One region of the Dissulfurimicrobium hydrothermale genome, then DNA from elsewhere that is predicted to be linked to it. Evidence: riboswitches for the same ligand, from Rfam matches in the RefSeq annotation. Region 1 holds a riboswitch; each other region holds the start of a gene.
What was found. A riboswitch is a leader RNA that binds a small molecule or an ion and turns the genes downstream of it on or off. The one in region 1 is predicted to bind cobalamin.
Positions count from the first base shown of each region.

Region 2: it holds a riboswitch for cobalamin, as region 1 does, so the genes downstream of both, LGS26_RS07910 (TonB-dependent receptor plug domain-containing protein) here and metE (5-methyltetrahydropteroyltriglutamate--homocysteine S-methyltransferase) in region 1, are expected to answer to the same signal.
Region 3: it holds a riboswitch for cobalamin, as region 1 does, so the genes downstream of both, LGS26_RS05520 (cobaltochelatase subunit CobN) here and metE (5-methyltetrahydropteroyltriglutamate--homocysteine S-methyltransferase) in region 1, are expected to answer to the same signal.

Region 1 covers NZ_CP085041.1:496,317-499,594, forward strand. The annotation lists gene fba (class II fructose-bisphosphate aldolase) at 1-542, shown strand, start outside; gene rpe (ribulose-phosphate 3-epimerase) at 544-1,203, shown strand; cobalamin riboswitch at 1,322-1,467, shown strand; partial or broken gene metE (5-methyltetrahydropteroyltriglutamate--homocysteine S-methyltransferase) at 1,699-3,278, shown strand, end outside.
Region 2 covers NZ_CP085041.1:1,651,434-1,654,711, forward strand. The annotation lists gene LGS26_RS07910 (TonB-dependent receptor plug domain-containing protein) at 1-1,668, opposite strand, end outside; cobalamin riboswitch at 1,696-1,881, opposite strand; gene LGS26_RS07915 (VWA domain-containing protein) at 1,956-3,278, opposite strand, start outside.
Region 3 covers NZ_CP085041.1:1,147,840-1,151,117, reverse strand. The annotation lists gene LGS26_RS05520 (cobaltochelatase subunit CobN) at 1-1,683, opposite strand, end outside; cobalamin riboswitch at 1,836-2,014, opposite strand; gene LGS26_RS05515 (YidH family protein) at 2,123-2,518, opposite strand; gene acs (acetate--CoA ligase) at 2,539-3,278, opposite strand, start outside.

The DNA.
Region 1 (3,278 bases):
CGGAACAGGCAGCGGACTTTGTGAAAAAAACCAAAGTGGACGCCCTGGCCATCGCCATCGGTACCAGCCATGGGGCCTACAAGTTCTCGAGACCGCCTTCCGGCGATATCCTGGCCATTGACAGGATAAAGGAGATACATGCCAGGATACCGGATACCCACTTGGTCATGCACGGTTCTTCCAGCGTGCCCCAGGAGTGGCTGATGATCATCAACGAATATGGCGGGGATATTGGTGAGACCTACGGGGTACCGGTGGAAGAGATCCAGGAGGGCATCCGGCACGGGGTGCGCAAGGTCAATATCGACACAGACCTCCGCCTGGCGTCCACCGGTGCGGTCAGACGTCACCTGGCAGAAAATCCAAAGAATTTTGACCCAAGAAAATTCCTGCAGGCCGCCACCGAGGCCATGAAGGATATCTGCCGGCAGCGTTTCGAGGCCTTTGGCTCGGCAGGCCAGGCGGAAAAAATAAGACCGCTTGCCCTGGATGTCATGGCAGAGCGCTATGCCGCTGGCGCCCTAGACCCGGAGGTTGATTGAGATGCCGGTGCTCTCTCCTTCGCTCCTTTCGGCGGATTTCGGTTGCCTGGCCCGGGAGCTCGCCGCCCTTGAAGAGGCCGGTCTTTCCTGGGTGCACTGGGATGTGATGGATGGCATGTTTGTGCCCAATATCACCATTGGCCCGGCCGTGATTGCCAGTTGCCGGAAAGACAGCAACCTGTTTTTTGACGTGCATCTCATGGTCGAACGGCCCGGTCGGTTCATCGGGCAGTTCGTGGATGCCGGCGCCGACCTCATCTGCGTCCATGCCGAGGCGGAGACGCATCTTGAACGAACGGTCAGCGAGATAGCCAGGCTTGGGGCGCGGTCTGCCGTGGCCCTGAACCCGCACACGCCTCTAGCTATGGTGGAATACCTCCTGCCCCAGCTTTATATGGTGCTGGTCATGGGCGTCAATCCTGGTTTCGGCGGCCAGAAGTTCATCCCTTTCTGCCTTGAAAAGACCAGGCGGCTGAAGGAAATGATCATCGCCCAGGATGCGGCAACCCTGATAGAGATAGATGGCGGCGTGACCCTTGAAAATGCATCCTCTCTGTCTGCGGCCGGCGCCGACATCCTGGTTTCGGGCTCGGCATTTTTTGCCTTTCCTCCCTACCGGCAGCGTCATGAGGCCTTTATGGCCGCCGTGGCAAAACAATAGTAGAACGCGAAGGCGAATGAGCAGTGACGAGACAGTACATTATAATAAATACGTCGAGGAGCCGCGCAGCGAAGCCGACAAAGTTATAATTTGGAATTGGAATACACATGCGGGAAACGGAAGACGGTGAGAGTCCGTCGCAGACGCGCTGCTGTGATCGGGTCTGACAGCATGGCTGCATCCACTGGGAAAGCCCGGGAAGGATGGGGCCGAGCAAGAGGTGCTGTCACCAGGGGGCATGCCCTGGCCCGTAAGCCAGAAGACGCCCTGCCTGTGTTTGCCTGTTGAGGACCTCGCGCCTGGGTCCAGGAGGATAACTGATGATATGCCGCCACAGCCTTTTTTCAGGTCGATCATGGCCTGTGCTGCGTCTTGTTCTCTCCTGTTCCCTCCGCGATTTTCCTCTTCATGATCTAACAAAAAAGCATCGCCAGGCAGTTATGTTGATGTTTTAGTAGCACGTTTTTTAAAAATGTGTTAAAAAAGGAGGCAGTTATGCTGACACATAACCTGGGGTTTCCGAGAATAGGACGCAACAGGGAACTGAAATGGGCCCTTGAGGGGTTCTGGCAGGGCCGGATCTCGAAGAGACAGCTTCTGGATACCGCCAGAGAAATCCGGCTTGAGAACTGGCGAATACAGAAAGATGCAGGCATTGACCTGGTGCCGGTCGGAGATTTTTCCCTTTACGACCACATCCTGGACATGACAGCGACACTTGGTGCGGTTCCGGAACGGTTCGGATTTGAAGGCAACGAGGTTGATCTGGATACCTACTTCCGCATGGCCCGGGCAGAGGACGAATCTGGTCCTGCTGCCATGGAGATGACCAAGTGGTTTGACACCAACTACCACTACATTGTCCCTGAATTTTGGCCGGGGCAGGTCTTCCGTCTTTCGTCCTCCCGGCTGTTCCGGCAGGTGCAGGAGGCCCGCCAGTCAGGGGTGCAGCCAAAACCGGTACTCCCCGGACCCTTTACCTATATTTACCTTGGCAAGGGCATGGAACCGGGTTTTGACCGCTGGGAGCACCTGGACGAGATTGTCGGGGCATACTGCAAAGTTCTGGCAGGGCTTGGCAAGGAGTGCCAATATATCCAGATGGACGAGCCGATACTTGTCCTTGATCTTGACCGGAAGATGCTTGAACGGATGATCAACGCCTACGACCGCCTGGCAAAGGCGGCAGGTAACGCCAAGATCATGATCGCCACCTATTTCGGGGAGATCGCACATCCGGCTACAGCGATTAAGATCCCGGTCGCTGCCTTCCACCTTGATCTTGCCCAGTCCCCGGGCCAGCTCGGCGCGGTGTTGGAAAACCTGCCGGACCACACGGCCCTCTCCATGGGCGTGGTGAATGGCCGCAACATCTGGCGGGTGGACATGGACTGGGCCATCGACTTGGTGTGCCAGGCTGGCAAGGTCCTGGGCCAAGACAGGATCATGGTCGCCCCCTCCTGCTCGCTCCTGCATGTGCCGATGGATATTGCCGGAGAAAATGGTCTTGATCCTGAAATCAGAACCTGGTTGGCCTTTGCCAGGGAAAAATGTTTTGAGGTCGCGGCCATTGCTGATGCGGCTTCCGGCGGGCAGCCTGACGCTCTCATCGAAAACCGGAAAATCCTGGCGGCCCGCAGGGCATGCACGCGCAGGATGGATCCCGGTGTCAGGGACAGGCTGGCATCAATCTCCGAGCAGATGTTTACGCGTAGCTCCCCTTTCCCTGAGCGGAAAAAGGCGCAGTCCGCGCTTCTCGACCTGCCTATCCTGCCGACTACAACCATTGGTTCGTTCCCGCAGACAGGGGAAATCAGGGCCATACGCAAGAGATACCGCCAAGGTGAGGCAGACCGCGAAGAATATGTCCAAAGCATGAAAGAATACATTGAATTCGCCGTGCAGCAGCAGGAGAAGGCGGGGCTTGATGTACTGGTGCACGGCGAGCCAGAACGAAACGATATGGTGGAGTATTTCGCGACAAAGCTTGACGGGTTCTGTCTTACGGAAAATGGCTGGGTGCAGAGCTATGGTTCCCGTTGCGTGAAACCCCCGATTATCTATGGTGATGTCTC
Region 2 (3,278 bases), 870 kb from region 1:
AAGCTCGTCCTTGCTCGAATATCTTGTGAGGTAGGTGATATTGGCAAACGGCTCAATGGATAGATTTAACCCGGCCGCCAGCCCCGCATCATAAGAGATATTGGCCTCAATGCCCTGGATGGCCGCCCCGTCAACGTTTTTAAAGGTCTGGGCCTTGAGCGCACCGTCGTAATAGCTCAATATCTTGTCTTTAAAGTCCGTATGAAAGAATGTGAGACCACTCTTAAAAAGACCTTTTGAATACCCAAGCCCTGCGTCATATGTCGTGCTCTTCTCAGGTCTTAGACCCGGATTCCCGATATAATGCGTCCCCCAATCTGATACATAGTCTGTCGCCAGCTCGTCAGGCGCAGGCGCACGGAAGGCAGTGCCAATGCTTCCCTTGAGCTCGAAGCTATCTGTGACTTTATATACCAGCCCACCCCTTTCCGTCACATGGTCCAAGGTTTCCTCCCTTGGATTAAGGCCCTTTATACCTGCTGTTGAAAGTATCTTGTCCTCGAAATAGTCATAACGAAGCCCTGCACTCAGCAAAAGTTTTTTATTGAGCAGACTGAGCCTGCCTTCTGTAAATGCGCCATAGCTGTCATATCTTGAATTCGGGCTATAAGGCGCACCTATGTTTCTCGAACTATCAACCTCTATCCTGTCCCATTGGCCGCCTGTGACAAGCCTGAAGTCACCGCCAAGATCGAATGTCTTTTGAAGATTAGCCCCCTGCGTATATGTATCTATCGATGTGATATTTGAGTTGCCGGGGCCGAAATTCATGCCCCCATGCCATTCGCCCTTTTCGGTTACGTGATAATAGCCTGCGTCGATCGTTTTTGTCTTGTATTCCACATCAACGCCGTCCCTTTCCTTCCTGTCAAAATTATCAGGATCAGGGGCATATCTCGGCCCTGGAGAGCCTATGGCCCATCCCCTCCAGTGCTGAAGGCCCATGGATATGTGATGGCCGTCGAGAAACTTGTAACCCAGACGTAGCGACGCCGTCTCGTCGTTATAAGCCGTATTCCTAATCCTGCCGTAGTTCCTGGTATCATAGTCATCCTCTGACGAACGGCTGCCGGAGAAATAAAAATCAAAGGGCCCCTTCTTTCCGCTCAGCTCCGCCTCTGGTCTCCAGTAGTCGTATGAGCCGGCCTCGCCGCCAATGGAGCCGTGGACGCCCTCTTTTCTCCCTTCTTTTGTTATGACGTTGATGACACCACCCATTGCAGAAGAGCCGTAGAGGACAGATGCAGGGCCTTTTACTATCTCAATCCTTTCGATATCGTCAACAGGTATCTCTGCAAGATTTACCGTGCCTGCATAATGGCCATTGATAAGGACAAGCACCCTGCTTTTCAGCTCACTCATAAGATCTGTTGTCAGGCCTCTCAATTCAATTCTGCCTGTAAGTGCGCCTGGATATTTGTGGACATGGCCGATCCCAGCCTCTGCAATGAGGTCTCCGGCATCCCTGGCGGTAGAATTCTTTATGTCTTCCTGGGTGATTACCTGGACAGATGCAGGGACGTCTTTTTCAGGCTCCGCAATCTTTGTTGCAGTTACGACGACCTCGCCCAATGGCATGGCCGCTTCATCTGCAGACGCAGAAGCGGCAAAAAGGATAAGAACCAAGGAAAAAATAAGATTTATTGCTGAAAATAGCGTATTTTTCATCTCTTCCTCCCTCGAGAAGTCTGTTGTTGAGTTTTCATGGTCTGGATAGGTCTTCCGGCTTAAGGGCAACGTCAATTTCCTACTCGCCCGCCTTCCCATCATGGTGTTACCCAGGACAGTGGCTTTAAATCGGGCTTTCGTTCCCTTTTACGGCTGCGGGGCAGCGGGAGAATCACACTCCTCTTCCCTGGCATCCAAACTATAGTATTTTTAGAAATTCCTTATCGATTTAAAAAACATGCGGTAATCGCCTGCAATCACCCCCCTTCAAAACCGTATACAACTGGTCAAAAACCAAAAACTCCTACCTTTTTCATCTGTACCATCTCAACAAGGCAGTCGGCTCTCAGTCCTTCAATAGTATGATAATCAGCACCAAGCTGTGACGCTATCTGAAGGGCCAGATCGGTCTTGATGAACCCACTCTTGTCTTCTGTATCCACAACGATGTAATCTGTCAAGCTCAATTCACTGAGGAGTTGGGCCATCTTTCTGACCTCTTCACCTATCGGGGCCCCTGAAATACCCTGGTTGGCCCTACCGTCTGTTATGAGCACGCCGATAGCCCTCATTTCAGGCGATTTGACCGTTGCCCGTTTGATAAGTCTGTAGGCCTCCAAAAGCCCCGCCGCCAAAGGGGTCTTGCCGCCGACAGGGATTTCCCTCAGTCTCCTTGAGGCGTTTTCAACGCTTGATGTAGGCGGCAGTATGACCTCGGCCCTGTCTTTTCTAAAGACTATCATGGAGACCCTGTCTCTTTTCTGATAACAGTCCATGAGCAGGGACTGGACAGCCCCTTTGGTCTCCACCATCCTTCTCCTGGCGCCCATTGAGCCCGACCCGTCCACAACAAAGACTACGAGGTGACCCATCTTTTTCTCCCTCTGCTTGAATCTCAGGTCATCGTCGCGAATCAGGATCACCTCTGTCCTGCCCCTTGCCTTTTGATGAGGGGCCGCGGCCCGGAGCGTTGCATCGATGGCTATATCATCCTTCTTTCTCTGGACGCTCTTTACATACCTGCCGCTCTTGTCCCTTGACCCTGTCTTTGTCCTTCTGCCGGATACAGACCGGTTTACCCGGTCCTTTCTGAGTATTATCCTTTTTGTCTTAAACAGCCCGCCGGTCTCAAAGACCTCTTCTTTGGGGTTTGATTCCATCTGTTGGCGGCCGCCGTCATCCGGCCCGTCCATTCCGGCCTGATCGGGGCGGGACCCATCAGGCTCACGGTGTTTACCGCTCGATTGAGACCCATGCTGTTTCTCCTGCCCGTCAGACCCTGTCTGTTCCCCGTGTTCCTGACGCCCCTCCTGTTGTTCCGTCTGCTGCTCCATCTGCTGCTGTTGCTGTTGCTGGGATACCCTTTTCCTGTGCGCAAGCACAAGAGGGGCGACGGCGTCCACGTCATCCCTCGTCACTTCTTTGCGGCCGCAATAGGCGGCATGGGCCCGTGCGGCATACATGAGATATATGTCGCCCCTCGATCCGGGGATATTGTTTTCAATGCACAATTGCGCGATATAATCCCTTGTCTCAGCCGGGATGACCGTATCTTTCAGAACAGAACGACAGGAACGGATCTTATCCCTCAGGCATCGGTCCTCCCTGCT
Region 3 (3,278 bases), 650 kb from region 1:
GGCATTCTTCCCAGGCAGCCACTCATGTGTACCATGAGTGCCGAGGCTTATCATGGCATCAGGCCTCAAGACCTTTTGAAGCCAGAGATAAAAAGCCACGTATTGATGGTGCGGATAGACAATCGTGCTGTGATAGAGCTTGTCGGGATCATCGCTGAACCCCCTTACAGGCTGCGGCGCAATGGTCAGATTGCCCAGACGGATGCATGGGATGATAAACCGCCCGTCGCGGGTCATTATCTTTGAATCCTCAGGCCTCCCCCAATCCTTTTCGACCTTCTTTAAGAATCCCTGGTCAATTCCCTTTATCCACCTCTTATATTGCCTCATGTCGATCGCGACATAATCATTGCTGGCCATAAATCTGTCAAGCTCGCCTGGGGCCCACGAACCTATATTCCTCCCAACCTTTACAAGAAGGTCCTTGATCTCGTCCTCGCTTACATCCTTCGGGATCATATATCCTTCAGCTCTCAGACGGTTAACAATGACCTTGATGCTCCTCGCCACATTGAGGTAGCTTGCCCCTATATTCTGTTTGCCTTGGACATGGTTATAATAAATCAGGACGATTCTTTTATCCCTATTCGGTTTTTCTTTAAGCGCATGCCATCTTGCCACCCGCCTTGCAAGTATATCTATCTCATCCTTGATCGGGACATATATCGGACCCTCGTTGCTCATATCTTCTTTCGCCCCGACAACAGTAGGTTCTACAAGGCCAGAGAGCTCCGGCATGGAGAACTGCATGGTGATCTCGCTGGCGGCCATGCCCTGCGACGACTTCATCCATTCGTCCCTCGATGTGTAAAAAAGATATTGGGGATTGAAAACGGGGCAATTCGCCTTCTCAAGTACCTTCAAAAGTCTAGGGGAAAGGAGAGAGCTGAATCTGAATACAAAACTCGTGATGGAACCAAGGGCGTCATTTAAGGGCGGTTCAGAGATCAAACGGTCTATCTCGGATGGCCCGTCCTTTGGGGAATAGAGGAGTGTCAGCGTATTTATACCATTGGCCTCATATGCCCTTATAAGGGCGTCAAGCGGCCCTTTCCTTGAATCAACGGTAAAAGTTGGAAATACGACCACTAGTGACCAGAGACCTTTGTCATTGAAATGGCCTGTTTTTTTATACCAGTTCACATATTCGCCGACGTCAGCGAAAAAGGCATGGGCATCGGGGTGATAAAAACCCCCTTCGGGCGGCACGACCGGCGCTGGCGGAGAGACATGAACGCCTAAATCGGTCTTCGCAAGATATAGAATGAGCCCTCGGATATTTTCTTCACTCGTATAATCGAAGTATCTCCTGACCGTCTCGTCGAATATGACACCCTGACCTTTCAACTCCCTTGATCTGCCTGGCGAACGGACGGCATATATCTTAGCCATTGGATTTATTAAATTTTTATGCGAGGTCAACCAATCGGTAAGTCCCCCCTGCATAGCATCCAAGACAGCTACATCCATAGACGAAAGCACAGCCGAGGCCCTTGGGGCATCGAGATCCTTTTCAGTTAAGACCAAGACCTTAAGTCCAGGAAGATCAATGGACGATAACGCTTTCCGACAGGTATAGACGTCAGAATCCCCGACAAAAAAGACCATCAGCCCTTGGGCCGAGGCGGTTTTCGGGATAAAAAATGAAAAAATAGTTATGACAGTAAAAATCCAGCAATACATCAGACACCTTCTCTTAATAGAATAGAGCTCCAAATAAAGAACCGGATCAACACCTTAAGAAAACAGGTGCATGGATCCGGAATAGCCCTTTTATCCGCTTAAATCCTACAGCTACCGAACAGGACAGCAACCGCCCCACTCCTTGCCTCGAAAGGGCAGCTATCAAACAGGCAGGTCTTCTGACTTTCGGATCCATCTACCGGCCGCGCCTTCCCAGCCTAAGCCAGTGGCATTACTACGACCTCCGTCCCCGATCACAGCGGCGGGCCCGTCCCTGATTCTCACAGGGTTCCCCATTAAGCCTCGCGGCGCCTGTTGTCTTGTTTAATTTTAATATAAAACTCTATTTGCCCTCAGAAAGGTTGTCAAGCATATAAATCGCTCAAGAATCGACTGCGGCGGATTGTTTGGCTTTTGCACCTTCCATCCCGACAAACAATCAACCAAGCAGACGTATGAGATAGAATACGACAAACAAAGAAATCATCAAAAGTATGAGGGCCACCATGATATCAAGCAATATCGACGGTTTGAATGTATCTTGATCTATCTGGCGCTTGATCTGATAGTGCCTGACGACGGCAAATATACCCAGGAGCCCGCCTATGGCTATAGTGCCTGCCCCGAGATATAGGGGTATGTCAGACTGAAAGGTCGCAGCCTCAGGATGGGTCTCGGAAAGCAGTCTTGTCAGAAGGGAAAGCTTTGCCACCAGAAAACCAAAGGCCATGATGGCGATGGCAGTCCTTATCCAGGCGAGAAACGTCCTTTCATTTGCAAGATGTGTCCTTCTCGGCGCATTTGCATCATGGCCTTTGCCCATTACTTTGATCATGCCTCCGCAATATCAGCGTTTCAGCGTGTCTTAAACAGCTCTTCCTTGCCCTTTATAAGCCAGTCTATCACAGCTGGATCCGCCAAGGTAGAGGTATCTCCAAAGTCTCCTGTATCGCCTGCAGCAATCTTTCTGAGTATCCTGCGCATGATCTTGCCGCTCCTGGTCTTCGGCAACCCCTCCACAAACTGTATCACCTCAGGGTTTGCAATGGGTCCTATCTCCTTCCTGACATGGTCTTTCAATTCCTTTCTCAAGGCCTCTGTCCCTGCAATACCGGCCTTCAGGATTACATAGGCATATATTGCCTGCCCCTTTATCTCATGCGGCATCCCTACGACCGCCGCCTCGGCCACAGCAGGATGGGCCACAAGGGCCGACTCTATCTCCGCAGTGCCGAGCCTGTGACCCGAGACGTTGATTACGTCATCGATACGCCCCATGATCCAGAAATACCCATCTTCATCAAGGCGCGCGCCGTCGCCTGATTCATACATACCAGGAAAGTGGTCAAAATACTGGGTCTTAAAACGACCAGGGTCCCCATATACACCCCTCAACATCCCAGGCCACGGACGCTTTATGACAAGGTTGCCGCCTTCGTTTACATTGGCAGGTGTACCATCACCTCTTACAATCATGGCTTCAATACCTGGAAGAGGAAAGGTTGCGGAACCCGGCTTTAAAGGCGTTGCATAAGGGATAGGCGAGATGAGTATGCCGCCCGTCTCCGTCTGCCACCACGTATCTACGATTGGCA